Regions from separate parts of the Pseudomonas arvensis genome, predicted to be linked through region 3. Evidence: predicted binding sites of a transcription regulator. Region 3 holds the regulator's gene; each other region holds the start of a gene.
What was found. Region 3 encodes FliA, which starts transcription of late flagellar genes. Its sites were predicted from a motif close to CTAAAGTTTNNNNNNNNNNNGCCGNTAA; they were not measured.
Positions count from the first base shown of each region.

Region 1: AB3G88_RS14120 (methyl-accepting chemotaxis protein) is a predicted target of FliA. The motif match lies at 1,666-1,693, and genes of this name have one in related genera.
Region 2: AB3G88_RS15765 (methyl-accepting chemotaxis protein) is a predicted target of FliA. The motif match lies at 1,395-1,422, and genes of this name have one in related genera.
Region 4: AB3G88_RS13505 (methyl-accepting chemotaxis protein) is a predicted target of FliA. The motif match lies at 2,677-2,704, and genes of this name have one in related genera.

Region 1 is NZ_CP162038.1:3,157,339-3,161,908, forward strand. It holds gene AB3G88_RS14110 (LysR family transcriptional regulator) at 1-503, opposite strand, end outside; gene AB3G88_RS14115 (aldo/keto reductase) at 621-1,616, shown strand; gene AB3G88_RS14120 (methyl-accepting chemotaxis protein) at 1,751-3,745, shown strand; gene AB3G88_RS14125 (SRPBCC family protein) at 3,835-4,293, shown strand; gene AB3G88_RS14130 (DUF411 domain-containing protein) at 4,375-4,570, shown strand, end outside.
Region 2 is NZ_CP162038.1:3,543,370-3,547,939, reverse strand. It holds gene AB3G88_RS15775 (hypothetical protein) at 195-944, shown strand; gene AB3G88_RS15770 (hypothetical protein) at 1,068-1,337, shown strand; gene AB3G88_RS15765 (methyl-accepting chemotaxis protein) at 1,450-2,763, shown strand; gene AB3G88_RS15760 (GAF domain-containing protein) at 2,812-3,288, shown strand; gene AB3G88_RS15755 (TonB-dependent receptor family protein) at 3,470-4,570, shown strand, end outside.
Region 3 is NZ_CP162038.1:4,333,904-4,338,473, reverse strand. It holds gene flhF (flagellar biosynthesis GTPase FlhF) at 1-46, shown strand, start outside; gene fleN (flagellar synthesis regulator FleN) at 153-986, shown strand; gene fliA (RNA polymerase sigma factor FliA) at 983-1,723, shown strand; partial or broken gene AB3G88_RS19460 (chemotaxis response regulator CheY) at 1,894-2,269, shown strand; gene AB3G88_RS19455 (protein phosphatase CheZ) at 2,288-3,076, shown strand; gene AB3G88_RS19450 (chemotaxis protein CheA) at 3,088-4,570, shown strand, end outside.
Region 4 is NZ_CP162038.1:3,024,812-3,029,381, forward strand. It holds gene AB3G88_RS13480 (DinB family protein) at 5-532, shown strand; gene AB3G88_RS13485 (GFA family protein) at 535-993, opposite strand; tRNA gene AB3G88_RS13490 (tRNA-Leu) at 1,319-1,405, shown strand; gene AB3G88_RS13495 (hypothetical protein) at 1,659-2,279, opposite strand; partial or broken gene AB3G88_RS13500 (DUF4224 domain-containing protein) at 2,467-2,616, shown strand; gene AB3G88_RS13505 (methyl-accepting chemotaxis protein) at 2,748-4,367, shown strand; gene AB3G88_RS13510 (B3/B4 domain-containing protein) at 4,436-4,570, opposite strand, start outside.

The DNA of each region.
Region 1 (4,570 bases), 1.2 Mb from region 3:
CTGGCCAGGGTGATTTGATCCATCATTGCCAACGGCCGCGCCACCAGGGATTCGTCCAGTGCCAGCCCGCCACGCAGCACGCAGTCCACACCTTCGCGAATCAGGTCCACCGGACGATCGTTCAGGCCGATTTCCAAGTCGATCTGCGGATACCGGGCGGTAAATGTCGGCAAGGCCGGGATCACCAGGTAGCGGCCGATACCCGCCGGCATATCAATGCTCAAGGTGCCGCGCGGGTTTTGGCGCTGGGTGGAGAACACCGCTTCGGTTTCCTCCAGGTCCGTGAGCAACTGCACACACCGCTGGTAATACGCGGCGCCGTCCAGGGTCGGGCTGACCTGGCGCGTGGTGCGCTGCAACAATTGCACGCCCAGGTGCGCCTCCAGTTGCTTGATCAGCACGGTCACCGAGGCGCGAGGCAGTTGCAGGCTGTCGGCGGCCTTGGCGAAGCCGCCCAGCTCGACGATCCGGGTGAATACGCGCATGGCGTTGAAACGGTCCAAAGGGCACGTCCTGTGTGGATTGTTTAGATATTACGAACAGTGATAGTGGTTTTAGCCTGTTTATCCCGATTTTGTCGAGAGTAACAATGAACGCCTTCATCAACAGGAGCTCAACCCATGCACACTCGTCAACTCGGTAAAAACGGCCCTCGCGTCTCCGCCATCGGCCTCGGCTGCATGGGCATGACTGACTTTTACGCACCCGACAGCGACACCACCGAAGCCACCGCCACCCTGCACCGCGCCCTGGAACTGGGGGTCAACTTCCTCGACACCGCCGACATGTACGGCCCGCACACCAACGAGCAACTGATCGGCAAGGCCATCGCCGGCAAGCGCGACCAGGTGTTCCTGGCCAGCAAATTCGGGATCGTCCGCGATCCGGCGAACCCAGCCCTGCGCGGCGTCAACGGCCGCCCGCAATACATCCGCGATTCGATCAACGGCACCCTGCAACGCCTTGGCGTAGATACTCTGGACCTGTACTACCAGCACCGCATCGACCCGCAGGTCGCCATCGAAGAAACCGTTGGCGCCATGGCTGATCTGGTCAAGGAAGGCAAGGTACGTTATCTGGGCCTGAGCGAAGCCTCGGCCGCTACCTTGGAACGGGCGCACAAGGTTCACCCCATCAGCGCACTGCAAAGTGAATACTCGCTGTGGAGCCGCGACCAGGAGCACAACGGCTGCCTCGCCGCCTGCCAACGCCTGGGCATTGCGTTTGTGCCCTACAGCCCGCTGGGGCGTGGTTTTCTCACCGGCGCGCTGAAACGCCCTGAAGACTTCGCTGCCGATGACTATCGCCGCACCAATCCGCGCTTTCAGGGCGAGAACTTCGCGAAAAATCTGGAACTGGTAAAGCAGGTCCAGAACCTTGCGGCTGAAAAAGGCGTGACCGCCGGCCAACTGGCGCTGGCCTGGGTATTGGCGCAAGGCGAATACATCGTGCCGATCCCCGGAACCAAGCAGCGCAAATACCTGGAAGAGAATGTGGCGGCGGTCTCAATCGCCCTCACCGCGCAGGAGTTGGCGGCGCTGGAGACGATCTTTCCGGCCGATGCAACTGCCGGCCTGCGCTACCCCGCAGAGGTCATGGCGATGCTGGATATCTGACGAGGGGGGCGCCGTCTGGCGGCGCCTCTATTTTCTTGCACGGACGTACCTAAAGCTGCGCATTGTCAGGCCGATAGCCCTACGAAGCTCCAAAAAAGCCGCGTCGATAATAAACGCTTCGTAAGGACGGCCCCATGCCCCCACTGCGCTCTATCCAAGCCCGCTATACCCTGTTTCTGGTGCTGTTCGTCCTGGTGTTGTTCGTGTTGACCGTCGTGGGTATCGGCCAGTTGGTCGCGCCCAAGCTGCGACAGACCGAAGAACAGGTGGTGCTCAATCGCATCAGTGAGGTGGCCGAACAGATTCAGGGCGAACTGAACAAGGTTCAGGCCCAGCAACGCACCATCACCCAAACCATCCCGTTGCTCGACAGCGATGCCATCGACAAGGTGCTGCCGGGGCTGGTCGACCAATATGGCGAGCTGAAAGTATTCGGCGGCGGCATCTGGCCGCTGCCCAACCAGCGCACGCCGGGGCGCAACAAACACAGCACGTTCTGGCACCGCGATGCGTCGGGCAAGCTGGCAGTGAACACCTTCTGGAACAGCGACCCCGCGCCCAACTATTACGATCAGAGCTGGTACAAGGGCGGCCTCGCGTCGCCACGCGGGCAATGCGCCTGGGCCGCGGCCTACAAGGACGACGCCAGCCAGGAGCCGCGCACCAACTGCGCCATGGCGATCCAGCGTGACGGCGCCGCGTATGGCGTGGCCACTATCGACGTGACCCTGGGTTTCTTCAATGACCTGGTCGCCAGCAAGGAAAAAGACATCGGCGGGCAAATGCTGATCGTCGAAGGCGACGGCAAGATCATCAGCAACAGCTCGCGCCTGAGCAGCCCGGTGGTGTTGAAGAACATCAGCGAACTGACCGCGACCTCGGCATTTGCCACCCAGGTCAGCAAAGCCCTGGCTCATCGCGACCAGGCGCTGCAACGCGGCGAGTTCGACAACGGCGGCGTCGCCAGCACGTTCTATATGCGCCCCATCGAAGGCACGCCGTGGTTCCTCGCCACCGCCCTGCCCACTTCGCTGATTACCGCCCAGCGCGACGACGTGCTCGGCAGCCTGGCGCTGGTGCAGATCCCGATGGTGTTGTTGCTGGTGTTGCTGGCCGCGTATGCGATCCGCCAGCTGGTGCAGCGCATGAAGACCCTGAAAGCCAACATCGACGCGCTGTCCGCCGGCGATGCCGACCTCACGCGGCGCATCACCATCCGCGCCGAAGACGAGTTGGGTGCCATCGGTCATTCGGTGAACCGCTTTATCGTCTACCTGCAAAACATGATCGGCGAGGTCACCCAGGCCACCGGCGCGATGTCGTCGGGCCTTGAGCAACTGCAACAGACCTCGGCCCACACCAACCAGATCCTGGTGCGCCACGCCTCGGAAACCGACCAGACCGTCACCGCCATCACCGAGATGAGTTCCACCGCCGACAACGTGGCGCAAAACGCCGCCGAAACCGCCTCGTTCACCCAGCGCGCCAATGAACATGCCGACCGCTCCCGCGTGGTGGTTGGGGAAGCGTCCACCAGCGTCAGCGCCTTGATCGGCGAAGTCGCCAGCGCCACCCACACCGTGGAAAACATGCGCCAGGACGCCGCACGCATCACCGAAACCCTCGGCGTGATCGGCGCCATTGCCGGCCAGACCAACCTGCTGGCTCTCAACGCCGCGATTGAAGCGGCCCGGGCCGGCGAGCAAGGCCGTGGCTTTGCCGTGGTAGCCGACGAAGTCCGCGCCCTGGCCGCGCGCACCCAGGCCAGCACCTCGCAGATCAACGAGATGCTGGCACGCCTGACGGCCGGGGTGAGTTCGTCGGTCGCGGCCATGGAAAACACCCAGGCCAGTTGCCAATCGGCGGCGGATGCCACGGCGCGGGTAAACACCGGGCTGGATGAAATGGCCGGTTCCGTCAGCCATATCAACAACCTCAGCACCCAGATCGCCACGGCCGCCGAGCAGCAAAGCGCGGTGACCGAAGAGATCAACCGCAGCATGGTGCAGATCCGACATATGGTCGAAGAGCTGGTACAAAGTGGCCATGCCACTGAAACCAATACCCAGAGCCTGCTGGACGCCAATGGCCGGGTGATAGCCTTGATGAGCCGCTTTAAAGTGCGCTGATCAATTCTCTGAATGCTCCCGTGCAAAGCGCGGGAGTCGGACTATTCTGACAGCTCCAAGTGTCAGCCCCGCCACACAGGAGGTGTGCCATGCGCGTTGTCGAGCAGTCGGTCCGCTTGGAGCGGATCAGTCAGGAACGCTTTATCCAGGCCCCCATCGATGCCGTCTACGGCTATGTGACCCAACCGGATCGCTGGCACGAATGGCACCCCACCTCCCTCAGTGCCGATACCGGTACCACCGGCTCACTCCCCGCCGGTGCACGCTTTAACGAAATGATCGACCTGCTCGGTGTACGCGTACCCATGAGCTACCGCGTGCAGATCGCCCAGCGTCCAAGCGAGTTCAAGGCCGTGTTCACTTCGCTGGCCGTCGATGGCTCCCTCCACTACTTCCTCCAGCCGTTTCGCGACGGCACGCTGTTCAAGCGCATCCTGACCTATGAGACCGAATTGCAGTTGGCCAGCCTGCATGAGCGCATGATCGAGCTTTCGGCCAAGGCGCTGGACCGGCTCAAGCAGCGGCTGGAAAACCCCGACTCTGTATAACTTTGAAACATTACCACGGCGTCCCCGCGAAAAAAGCGCGGAGAATGCCCGGCTTACTGCCTGGTATCGGACGGAAACCTGATGAAAACCTCATTGCGATTGGCCCTGCTTTCAGCCCTGTTCACCACGACCCTGGCCCAGGCCGCTGACTTGATCCCCATCGATGTACACCGTGACGCCAACTGCGGTTGCTGCAAAAAGTGGATCAGCCATCTGCAAAGCAACGGCTTCAAGGTCAACGACCATGTCGAAGCGGACATGAGCGCGGTCAAGCAAC
Region 2 (4,570 bases), 790 kb from region 3:
CCTGGCTCGCCAACAACACACGCAACTGCTCCAGAAAGTATAGACCCTAAAACGAATTCGTCACGAAACGCGCTGGCATGCGGGTCTCATGACAATTTGCCGATGCCTGTCGCACTTTTTTTGATTTCTCTGCTCTATCTTTGTCCCAGCCCCGCCGATTCCCCGCGAGGGCAGAAGAACAAGATCGGGTGCCGATGGATCGCACGTTTCCTCTTTCAAACATTCGTCGCATACGCCGGCTGCTGCTGTTGGCTGCGATCTTCATATTCGGCGCGACAGGTTGCACCCAGCAACAGGGGCAGGACATTGCCAAGCAGTTCACCAATGGCAAGCCCGATGAGTTCTTTCAGACCAGTGTCGATCGCATGGCCACCCTGGGCATGCGCGACAATCTGCAAAGCCTGTATCTGCTGATGAGCAAGCTATACCTGCGTAACCCCAGCCAGTGGCGGCAATCGGGTTATCCGGATGCGGTGAGTGCCGAGCGGGAAATTCGCCAGGCAATCGAGCAGCGTCGACCGCTGCCAGCCCTGGGTGAGCGTCGCGACCTGGTCGCGTTGAGTTACTCCTTGAGTCCGGAGTTTCAGGGCGACCGGGTGGGCGCCTTTATATACGCGATCGGCAGTATGTTGGTGACCGCCCACGGCGGGCGCATTGAGTTCTACATGACCGATTCGATCAACCCGCAGTTCGTCAGCAATGCCGCCCGCAATATCGAGAAGGCTACTTGGCTGCTGAGCAAGCGTCAGGATGCGAATGGCGTGTTGCTGCTGTTTTCCAATGAGATCTCGGAGGAGGGCAGCAACCTCAGTTTTGCCGTGGAGTTCGGCAAGATTGTGGCGCGGCTTGACCTGCTGACTCAGATGCTGGATGAGCGGTATCGGCGTATCGGTCTCAACTATGCGCAAAGTTTGTTGCTGATGAATTTCCTGCCGGTGCAGTGAACGGATGGCGAGTACGGATTTTCTCTTTTCAATGTAGGAAGTGGCCTATGTTGCGCCCCCATGCTTGAAACGCCCCGACGTCGGCAATAGCCTCGGACTTTTCCGAAAAAGTGAGGCCCTACCTTGGGTAAGCGAAAAACGGTGTGGCCGACGGACCGCGAGATACGCCTGCGCTTTATCCTCTTTGCCGTTATCGACGCCGCAAGTGTCGAGGGGGTTCCTGCCGAGTTGTTATTACCGGCGCACAAATTGCTGCGTGATTCACCCACCGAGGCGCAGTTTGTCGAGGCCCTCAGGGCAATACTGGCGGCCGACCAGATGCACGGCTTCAGGTTTGCGGTGGGCTCCGAGGCGGACGATTTGATGCAGACACTGGATAGGCCTGCCGGTTAGATCTATTTCTGTTGCGCGAGACAACTGAGTGAGCAACTAACTGTTCATCGGCCTATGCTCAAGCCGCAGGCCGCATGGCCGATGCAGTGATAACTACCTCAGGGACGCCGCCATGTTCAATCGCCGCTTGAAGAAGGATCTGCAGGACCGGGACGACGAGCTTTTCCAATTGCGACAGCTCGTTACGCAGTATGACCGCGGCATGCTCTCAATATGCCTGGATGCCGACATGCGGCTCATTGCCGTCAACGAGGATTTTGCCCGGACCCTGGGCTACTCCTGCGAGCAATTGCAGGGCCGTCTCTTGAGTGAAATTGTTCCGCCTTACGTCAGGGATTTACCTTGTTTCCGTGATTTCAATGCAGCAGTCGCCCGCTCCGAGCCGGTGAGCGACGATTACCGCTTCCTGCGCAGTGACGGCAGCCTGGCCTGGATCAACCTCACCTGGTGCCCGATCAACGCGCGCGACGGCCAGCTGTCGCAGATCCAGGGCTACGGCATCGAGGTCAGTCGCGCCATTGAGCAAGCCAAGGAAAACGAAGCGTTTATCAACGCGTTGATCCGCTCGACGGCCGTCATTCAGTTCAGATTGGATGGGACGGTGGTCACCGCCAATACCCAGTTTCTCGACGCCATGGGCTATACGCTCGATCAGATCGTCGGCAAAAAGCACAGTCTGTTTTGCACCGCGCAGGAGGCCGCTTCGAGCGGATACGCTGCGTTCTGGCAAACCCTCAATCGCGGCGAATTTGTTGCCAGCCGCTTCAAGCGTGTGGACAGTCGCGGCAACGAGGTCTGGCTCGAAGCCACCTACAACCCGGTGCACGACGCCGAGGGCAAGCTGTGCAAAGTGGTCAAGTTTGCCAGTGTGGTCACCGACCAGGTCTTGCGCGAGTCCGAGGTCAAGGCCGCCGCCGGCGTGGCCTACGAGGTTTCTTTACAAACCGACGTCACGGCCGAACGCGGCGCGGCGGTTGTGCAAGACACCGTGCAGACCATGCAAAACATTGCTCTGCAAATGCAATCCGCCACCGGCAGCATTGAGGCGCTGGGCAAACAGTCGCTGCTGATCAGCGCGATTGTGCAGACCATCGGCGGCATCGCCGCGCAAACCAATCTGCTTGCACTCAATGCCGCCATTGAGGCTGCTCGTGCAGGTGAACAGGGCCGTGGATTCGCGGTGGTAGCGGATGAAGTAAGGCAATTGGCCAGCCGTACCAGCACGGCAACCGAAGAGATCGTCAGCGTGGTCCAACAGAACCAGCGCCTCGCCGACGAAGCCATTACCGAGATGTTCAGCAGTCGCGAGCAGGCTGAGCAAGGCTTGACACTGGCCAACCAGGCTGGCGCCGTCATCACGGAGATTCAGGGTGGCGCCAAGCAGGTGGTGAACGCAGTGGGGCGTTTTGCGAACGAACTGCAATAGCCCAGGCATAGGGCTGCTTGGTTTTGATTTGAGAATCAGGAGAGTGCTATCAAACCTTTAACCCCTGAAGAACTGGCGGTCATCGCCGAGATAGAAACAGCGTCCAATATCCTGCGCCTGACCACGCGCTTGACGGATATGCGCTTCTCGGCGATCTCGAAGATGACCGACACCCACTGGGTGGCCTGCGCGGTGTACGACGAGCTGCATTTTGGCGTGGAGGTCGGGCATGAATTACAGCTTGAAGCCACGCTGTGCAACGGTCTGCGGGCCAATCCCAAGCCCATCATTATCGAACACGCCAGCAAGGATCCGGTGTTCTGGCAAAATCCTTTGCCCAGTAAACATGGCTTCGAAAGCTACATCTCCCTGCCGATTGTCTTCTCCGACGGCAGCGTCTTCGGCACCTTGTGCGCCTTGGACGTGTTGCCGAAAAAGCTCGAGAACCCGCAAATGGTCGAGATACTCACGATTTTCACCCGGCTGATCAGCACCACTCTGGAATTGCAGTACAGCAGGGCCTGACTTCGGGCTATCTGAGTCAGCGTTAGATCGTTTATTTCCTTGTAAGTAAAATCGGTCCGACACTGTTGTGGGAAGGGGCTGGTCCGTTAATAAGGCGTGACTTGCCGGGCATCGTTGGCTTCCCATCACTGTTCGCGTGATGGCCCTGCCGTTCACGCCCCCGAATTCCAAGGACCCACCCATGCTGCTGCGCCAACCTCCATTCCTGTTTGCTGCCTTGACCTTAAGCTCGCTGGTGCACGCCGAAGACCTGCAATTGGCACCGGTCGAAGTCACCACGGCTGAAGCGAGTGCGGGCGAAGTGGCTCAGGCGCAGCTCAAGAGCGTGCCCGGCGCCACCAATTACATCGACATGGGCAGCGTGCAGCAGGGGCGGGTGAGCACCAACGAAGATGTGTTCAAGTACCAGCCGGGGGTGTACGCCAAGGCGGCGAACAACGAAGGGGTGAAACTGTCGATTCGCGGGTCGGGCCTCAACCGCAGCCCTGGCTCCCATGCGTCGGGGCTTTACGAGATGTTCGATGGCCTGCCGCTGACCGGCCCCGGCGGCACCCCTTATGAGCTCAAGGACCCGCTGTGGCAAAGCCGGGTCGAGGTGTTGCGCGGCGCCAACGGTTTTGATCAGGGCGCGTTGGCCCTCGGTGGTGCGGTCAACTACGTCACGCGAACGGGCTACGACGCTCCCAAGCTGCAAGTGCGCTATGAGGCGGGCAGCCGTGGCTATGCCCAGCGCGAGATCAGTTCGGGCCAGGTGCTGGGCGACGCCGACTACTACATCAGCCTCACCGACTCGCAATCCGACGGCTACCAGCGCCAGAGCGCGGCCACAGGCAAGGGCGTGGCCGCCAACTTCGGCTACCGCTTCAACCCCAACCTGGAAACCCGCTTCTATTTCCGTTATCGCGAAACCACCAACGACACCCCCGGCAAACTCACTCGCAGCCAGATAAGCCACGACCCACGCGCCGCCAACAGCCTCAACGCTGCGCGCGACTCCAAGCGCCTGCAACCTGGCTCCACCTGGATCGCCAACAAAACCACCCTGCAACTGGACGACAATTCCCGCCTTGAAGTGGGCCTGGCGTACCACGATTACCCAATGGACCTGCGCGAGGGCACTATCCGTCTGAAAGTCGCCTACACCGACGTCAGCGGCACCCTCAACTACATCCGCCAGGACACGGTGTTCGGCCACGACAGCAAAACCACCCTCGGCCTGCGCACCACCCAGGCGATGCCCAATAATGGCGGCGCCGAATACGTGCGCATTCCCGCCGGTAAC
Region 3 (4,570 bases):
TATGTTCGCCGACCTCTACCACAACCCGGCAAAACGGGTCGGTTGAAGTCAGGATGAACACCGTGAAATGTACCTACATCGATGGTCTGCAAGCGATTCACGCGGCCAAGCCATGTAGCCTGCGTCTAAGCAAGACAAGGTAAAGAAATAAAATGGGCAGCATGCATCCCGTACAGGTGATCGCGGTGACCGGCGGCAAAGGTGGCGTCGGGAAAACTAACGTGTCAGTGAATTTGTCCCTGGCCCTGGCAGAGCTTGGCCGTCGCGTCATGCTGCTGGACGCTGACCTGGGGCTGGCGAACGTCGACGTTCTGCTGGGACTGACGCCCAAACATACCCTTGCCGATGTGATCGAAGGGCGCTGCGAGCTGCGCGATGTGCTGCTCCAGGGCCCCGGTGGGATCCGCATCGTGCCGGCCGCCTCCGGCACCCAGAGCATGGTGCACCTGAGCCCGGCGCAACATGCCGGCCTGATCCAGGCATTCAGTGATATCGGCGACAACCTCGACGTGCTGGTGATCGACACCGCCGCCGGGATCGGCGAGTCCGTGGTCAGCTTCGTGCGCGCCGCGCAGGAAGTGTTGCTGGTGGTCTGCGATGAACCCACCTCGATCACCGACGCCTACGCCCTGATCAAACTGCTTAACCGTGACTACGGCATGAACCGCTTCCGCGTCCTGGCCAACATGGCCCAGAGCCCGCAGGAAGGGCGCAACCTGTTCGCCAAGTTGACCAAGGTCACGGATCGCTTTCTCGATGTCGCCTTACAATACGTCGGCGCAGTTCCCTACGACGAGTGTGTGCGCAAGGCTGTGCAAAAGCAGCGTGCGGTCTACGAAGCGTTCCCTCGTTCCAAATGCGCACTGGCGTTCAAGGCTATTGCCCAGAAGGTCGATACCTGGCCGTTGCCCGCCAACCCACGGGGGCATCTGGAGTTTTTCGTCGAGCGATTGGTACATCAGACGAGCGCAGGACCGGTGCTATGACAGCGAACGGCTACAACGCCTACAAGAAGTCTGCCCGTGACAGTCAGGGTGAGTTGATTGAGCGCTATGCGCCGCTGGTCAAGCGTATCGCCTATCACCTGTTGGCACGCCTGCCTGCCAGCGTGCAGGTCGAAGACCTGATCCAGGCCGGCATGATCGGCTTGCTCGAAGTGTCGACCAAGTACGACGCCAGCAAAGGCGCGAGTTTCGAGACGTATGCGGGCATCCGCATCCGTGGCGCGATGCTCGATGAGGTGCGTAAAGGCGATTGGGCACCGCGTTCGGTGCATCGCAATACGCGCATGGTCAGTGACGCAATTCGTGCAATTGAAGCAAAAACCGGCCGCGACGCTAAAGATCACGAAGTTGCGGCCGAACTCCAATTGAGTCTCGACGATTACTACGGGATTTTGAACGATACCTTGGGCAGCCGCCTGTTCAGTTTCGACGACCTGTTGCAGGACGGCGAACACGAAGGGTTGCACGAGGACGGCGCGAGCGCGCACATGGAGCCGTCACGTGACTTGGAGGATGAACGCTTCCAGGGCGCATTGGCGGACGCCATTGCCAACTTGCCCGAGCGCGAGCGGTTAGTGTTGGCGCTGTACTACGACGAAGAGCTGAACCTCAAGGAAATCGGTGAGGTCCTGGGGGTCAGCGAATCGCGTGTCAGCCAGTTGCACAGCCAATGCGCAGCCCGCTTGCGGGGGCGTTTGGGAGAGTGGCGAGCGCGCTGACAGGCAGTGTGGGGAGCACTGCAAAGCGATACCGCGATGGTGATAGGCCATCGCGGGTTCGATCCGTGGTGCCCCCGGCAGTCCTTTTTGTGTAATGCCTGTTGATTGAAATGGCGCGTCCAGGTGCTGGGCGCGTTTAAGACTGCTTGGAGGTCGAATTGGACAAGAACATGAAAATCCTCATCGTTGATGACTTCTCAACGATGCGGCGGATCATAAAAAACCTGTTGCGTGACCTTGGGTTCACAAACACGGTCGAGGCGGATGACGGCCTTACGGCGATTCCGATCCTCAACAGCGGGAGCATCGACTTTCTGGTAACGGACTGGAACATGCCAGGCATGACGGGCATCGACTTGTTGCGCCACGTGCGCGCCGACGAAAAATTGCGCAGTCTTCCCGTGTTGATGGTAACCGCCGAAGCCAAGCGTGAGCAGATCATCGAAGCCGCCCAAGCCGGGGTCAACGGTTACGTGGTCAAGCCATTCACTGCACAGGCCTTGAAAGAGAAGATCGAAAAAGATCTTTGAACGCATCCACGGCTAATGCCATCGCGGGGGAGCTATGGAGCATAACGAATCGTCACAGGGAGACTTCGAGTCCACCCTGAAAAAGCATGCTCACCAGTTGGTCGACAGCCTTGAAAAAGGCCATTTCGGCGACGCGGTGCAGTTGATCCATGAGCTCAACCAGACCCGTGACCGCGGCCTGTACCAGGAAGTGGGCAAGCTCACACGCGAGCTGCACAGTGCGATCGTCAATTTTCAGATTGACCCGCACATGCCCCAGGCCGAAGAAATCTCGCAGATCACTGATGCCACCGAACGCCTGTCCTACGTGGTCAGGCTGACCGAGGCCGCGGCCAACCGCACCATGGACCTGGTGGAAAACGCCACGCCTCTGGTCAATGGCATGGCCACTGAAGCCCAGGCGCTGAGCGTTGACTGGGGCCGCTTCATGCGTCGTGAAGTGGGGGCTGAAGAGTTTCGTGAATTGGCCCGTCGGGTTGACGGTTTCCTGTCGCGCAGCGAACAGGAAAACCGCACGGTCGCCAGCAACCTCAATGACATCCTGCTGGCCCAGGATTATCAGGACCTCACCGGTCAGGTGATCAAGCGCGTGACCCAGTTGGTCACCGAAGTGGAAAGCAATCTGCTCAAATTGGTGCTCATGGCTGGCCAGGTAGACCGTTTTGCCGGCATCGAACATGACCGCGAAGCGATCCTCTCTGAAAAAGATCCACAAAAACATCTCGCCAAGGGTGAAGGTCCGCAGATTCATGCCGATAAACGTGAAGACGTTGTGTCAGGTCAGGATGACGTAGATGACCTGTTATCCAGTTTAGGCTTCTAAGGAGCACCCACATGAGCTTCGGCGCCGATGAAGAGATCCTTCAGGATTTCCTTGTAGAGGCCGGCGAAATTTTAGAGCAACTGTCCGAACAACTGGTCGAGCTGGAAAGCCGACCGGATGATGCGAACCTGCTCAATGCAATTTTTCGCGGTTTTCATACTGTAAAAGGGGGCGCCGGCTTCCTCCAGCTCCATGAGCTGGTGGAGTGCTGCCACATCGCCGAGAACGTGTTCGACATCCTGCGCAAGGGTGAGCGTCACGTTGATTCGGAGTTGATGGACGTGATTCTCGAAGCACTGGATGCGGTCAACGGCATGTTCAGCGAAGTTCGCGAACGTGCCCCGATCACCGCGGCCACCCCGGAACTGCTGGCCGCCCTGGCGCGCTATGCAGAGCCGGCCGACACCACGGCAGCGCCGGTGGTCGAGGCTGAGCCTGAGCCGGTGGCGGAGCCTGAAGCGGACGTGACCGACAGTGAGTTCGAGCAGTTGCTCAACTCCCTCAGTGCCGTCAAGGCCGAGGCTGAAGCGCCGGCCGCCGTTGCCCCGCCAGCGGCGCCGACCAGCGAAGACATCACCGACGCCGAGTTCGAATCGCTGCTCGACCAGTTGCACGGCAAGGGCCAGTTCGCCGCCGATGCGGTGGCGCCTGTCGCGGCTGTCGAAGCACCTGCGGCCCCGGCCAGCACCGACATCACCGATGACGAATTCGAAGCCTTGCTGGACCAGTTGCACGGCAAAGGCACGTTTGCGGTCGACGCCCTGCCGGAAGTGGCGGCAGCGCCTGCTGCGGCCGCCAGTGCCAAGCCTGCGGACGATGGGTTGATCTCCGATCACGAATTCGAAGCGCTGCTGGACGATTTGCACGGCAAGGGCAAGTTCACCGAAGTCGCCTCGACGGCGGCTGTGGCCACGGCGGCACCGGTTGCCGCCAAGGCCGCCGCGCCAGCACCTGCGCGTGCTGCGGCGCCACCGCCGCCGGAAAAACCGGCCAGTGAAGCCGAAACCACCGTGCGGGTTGATACCGCGCGCCTGGACGACATCATGAACATGGTCGGCGAGCTGGTGCTGGTGCGTAACCGCCTGGTGCGCCTGGGCCTGAGCAGTGGTGATGAAGCCATGCAAAAGGCCGTGTCGAACCTCGACGTGGTGACCGCTGACCTGCAAACCGCGGTGATGAAGACCCGGATGCAGCCGATCAAGAAAGTCTTCGGCCGCTTCCCGCGCCTGGTTCGTGACCTGGCGCGCCAACTGAAGAAAGAGATCAACCTGGAACTGGTGGGTGAAGAAACCGACCTCGACAAAAACCTTGTCGAGGCCCTGGCCGACCCGCTGGTCCACTTGGTGCGCAACGCTGTCGACCACGGCGTCGAAACGCCGGAAGAACGCGAAGCCTCGGGCAAGTCCCGTGGCGGCAAGGTGATTCTGGCGGCGGAGCAGGAAGGCGACCACATCCTGCTGTCGATCACCGATGACGGCAAGGGCATGGACCCGG
Region 4 (4,570 bases), 1.3 Mb from region 3:
ACCCGTGAACCGAATCGAGCAGATCGCACTGATGGCGACCTATAACCAGTGGATGAACCGCAAGGTCTATGAGGCCGCCGCCAAGCTTTCAGATGCGCAGTTACGCGCGGATCGCCAGGCTTTTTTCGGCTCGATCCTGGGCACGCTCAACCACCTGGTGCTGGGTGATACGGTCTGGCTCAAGCGCTTCGCCCAACACCCTGCAGGCTCTACCGCGCTGGCCCCCTTGGCGGCCATTGCCATGCCTGTCGATCTCAAGCACCTGGCCTTTGCCGACCTGAGCGCACTGGCGGCGCGCCGCACCTGGCTGGACCAACTGATCATCGACTGGGCCAACCTGTTGCGCGAGCCCGACCTCGACCTACGCCTGCACTACCACAACATGCGTGGCGTTGCCGCCGACAAGCCGTTTGCCAGCCTGCTGCTGCACTTCTTCAACCATCAGACCCACCATCGGGGCCAGGCGACGACCCTGCTGACTCAAGCCGGGGTGGATGTCGGCGACACGGACCTGCTGGCATTGATCGATTGACGTCAACGGGCACTGAACTCGGCGTAGGCCTGCATCAAACGCGGGAAGTCCTGGGGTTCAGGCAGTTGCGCAAAGCTTTCGACCGCAGGGGTCGTGGCCCAGGGCAGTTTTTCGCTGGTCCAGGTTTCCATGAACGGCACATACCCGCTGGCGTTATCCAGCAAGGTCGCACGCACATTGACGAACTCATCAATGCCATGGGGGCGAGTAAACAGCCAGCTCATGCAATGTGGGCACATATAATGACGGTCCGCCCCGTGCAGGCCACCGGTCACCGGGCAGCCCTGGGTCACGGTGAAGGCGCTGGCCGGGATCAACGCACTGAGGGAGAACGCGCTGGAGGTCATTTTCTGACACCCCGTGCAATGGCAGGCCATGGTGATCACCGGGGCCTCACTCACACTGAAACGCACACGACTACAGCGGCAACTGCCTTCCTGGGGCAGAGTCTGGACACTCATCACTCATTCCTTTTTATGATTAGGGGAGTGGCAGGGTAGCGTCCAGGTTTGGGCTTGAACAGGTTGGCGCCATACACGAACGTTTGCGGATACGGCGCGTCAACCGATGCATTGACGGGCTGCCAAGGTGGCATATCGCTACGGCTGTTTGGTATGAGTCTTGTTCCCAAGCCGTGGGAATCCTCTGGATTTTCTCTTAAAGCCTCCGTAGATCACTGATCTTTCGAGCTTTTTCACCCTGGCCCGCGCACAACAAAGCTGCTTTGCGGCCTTGCGCATACGCGCCTGGATCTATATATTCCCAACCCTGCTGCATCGCGCTACCGCCCGAATGGCGAAACTGGTAGACGCATGGGACTTAAAATCCCCCGCTCGTAAGGGCGTCCCGGTTCGATTCCGGGTTCGGGCACCAAGGATATCAAGGGCTTGCCGGGGAAACCTGGGCAGGCCCTTATCTTTTCTGTTCCGCAATTCCCTACCCCCGGCGTCCTGCCGACGAACACCACTCCCAAACCTTTCACGTCTCGACTGCTCTATGTGCATATAGCGTTTGAGTTTTCCCACTCCGCCGCCCGGGCATGGCCCGGCAAGGAATGCCGTATGACTAATGAACACCTGATGGGCCGACCAATAGTGCGGTAGCTCAGACAGGCTTTAGGCTGCTTTCAGTCGTCGAGATCCGTCAGCTCGCACATTCGCTCTCCTACCATTCCACGCAACCACGCCCCATGAAACTCAATATTTTCGAGAGAAGTACCGTCCCCTAGACGATACCCAAAAACCTTGCCCTTCGCTCCGCGATACGCGACGTGAAAATGTCCATCATGAGCAAACGAATTCATCACATAAGGGCAAATGTAGATGATTTCGCTAAACGGGACGCGTACTTCGATGGGGCTTCGACAACGGCGGGTTATGGTGAGGGTCAGCAGTTGCTGATTTCCGTCGAACGTGAAGGCCTGCACTTGAGGCTCAGAGACAACCCAAGCAAAGAACGCACCAATGAGCACTGCACTGGCCAGCATTAACAGAATGAAGGATGACGCTGTGAGGCCTTCACCATGGTTAGGCTGCACACCATGAATGACGTCCGGCCCTGTGAAAAGGAACGTCGCAAGCCCGTAGCCCGGTAAAAGCAGAAGCAGCGCAAGGGAGACGCCAAAAACGCCCATACCATTGTTTCCGATAATTGGTATTTCGGGGCCGTAATACCAAATAGGCGGGTGGGCAGTACTTACCTTGCCAGCATTTGTTGCTGTGGCGTTAGCTGGACTTTGATGATTCATTTGGCCGTCTCCAGGGATGACAGCGCAGACGTTACCACTACTGCTGGACAGTCTGGAAACGGATCACGGGCCCTTCTCGTCGCGCTCCGCACTTCGATTACTCGCGTCACCACGCAATAACCTTCCCCTTCAAAGTCATCCACATCATCAAGACAGCGCGACCCACTGCGCGCGGCGGAAGGTAGGTATGGATATTCATTTTCTGTCGCACGAGGAGGTTTGCACACTCACAGGCGCAAAAACGAAAACCCGCCAGGTGCAAGTGCTAAAGCGGAACGGGATTCGCCACCCCATCAAGCGCAGCGGTTGGCCTTGCGTTATCGCCAACGCCTTAACCCAGACTGAATTTTTTCAACCGGCGCTGTGTCGGCAACCACATGGCCTTTGCGGCAATATCCTTAAGGTTCCCAACTTTGGGTCGATAGCCTGTCGAACGTATCAACCACAGTTGGAAAACAGGAATCCCGAATGCGCCTTAGAAACCTCAACGTAGCACCACGCGCCGCTCTGTTTTTCGCGCTAATTATTGCGTTGGTATTTGTGCTCGGCGCATTTGCAGTTCTGCAGATGGGCAAGCTGAGGGACTCCGAAAAAGATGTCGAACTCAACTGGATGGCTAGCATCCGACAAACGGCGTTGATGGATAAAGCGACACTTCGTCTGAGGCTCGAAACACAGCGAGGCCTTGCTGACCCTCAGTCTCTTCAAAAGAATATTGAAAGCTTCCCTGGCTACCGCAAAGCGTTCATCGATGCAGTGGCGAATTATGAGCCTCTGATCGCGAGTGATAAGGAGCGTTCGTTTTATACACCGGTAAAAAACAGCGCCGATGCCTATTCCAAACAACTGGATATTCTCGAACCGTTGATGAGACAGGGGGACATAGCGGCCGCGGTCAGTCAGGTGAGTAACAACATCCGTCCCCTGACGAATACCATGGAGCAGCAGATCAAGGAGTTGACCACCTTTAACGATGAAGGTGCGGCGAGGGCTGGGCAAAACGCGACCGACTTCTATAACAATGGCTTTTGGCTTGTTGTCGGCCTTATAACGGGCGTGGTCATCTTGACGGTTGGATTGGCATTATTACTGACAAAAAGTATCACCTCTCCGATTAACGATGCCCTGTCTGTGGCAGAGCGTATCGCGGCCAGTGACCTCTCCAAGGAAGTTTTGGTCAGCGGGACGGATGAGGTCGGGCGACTGTTGAAGGCGCTCGCGCAGATGCAGACAAACCTGCGCACTACAATTATGCAGATATCCGATTCATCCACCCAGTTGGCCTCTGCGTCAGAAGAGATGACAGCCGTAACTGAGGAGTCGAGTCGGGGTCTTGTCGCCCAAAATGACGAGGTCAATCAGGCTGCCACAGCTGTCACGGAAATGAGCGCTGCTGTTGATGAAGTCGCTCGTAACGCGGAGTCAGCTTCAGAAGAGTCAAAGCGCACCCAAGGCTATACCGAGGTAGGTTTGGCCCGAGTGGCGCAGACATTGAGCTCCATTCAAAAGCTGAACGTTAACGTTGAAAACACAAGCGAACAAATTCAAGGTTTGTCAGATCGTGCACAGAGCATCACTAAAGTTGTCGAGGTGATTCGGGCGATTGCAGAACAAACCAACCTTTTGGCTTTGAACGCTGCTATCGAGGCAGCACGCGCAGGCGAGCAAGGCCGTGGGTTTGCGGTAGTTGCTGACGAAGTAAGGGCTTTGGCCCATCGCACCCAGATATCGACTCAAGAAATCGAGCAGATGATCGCTGCCATCCAGAACGACTCTGACCTGGCTGTAAAGGCGATGAACACGAGCAAGGACCTGGCGACCGAATCACTTGGCGTTGCTCAAGAGGCCAGCACCTCGCTGGATCAAATAGCCACGGCCATTGTTCAGATCAACGAGCGTAATCTCCTGATTGCCACGGCCTCTGAAGAGCAGTCGCATGTTGCCCGTGAGGTTGACCGCAATCTGGTCAGTATTCGCGAGCTGGCAACTCAGAGTGCTGCGGGTGCCAGCCAGACAGCCAGTGCGTGTGGCGAAATGTCCAAACTGGCGGTTAACCTGAATCATTTGGTTAACAAATTCGTGGTGTGAAAAAGGGCGATTACTGAAAATCCAAGACTCAAAAGCGCTCTAGGGATGGTCAGAAAATGATCTATCGACTATCCGGCCCCAGGACCAATCAGTGAGCTTTCGATCTGGACGCCCGGCATCATTTGCTGCAACCCTTCGATGAGTTTGTCACCCGCTTCCGTCAAGGCTTCAAGCGGCATCGCCGGCAGACTCTCCAGAATGAA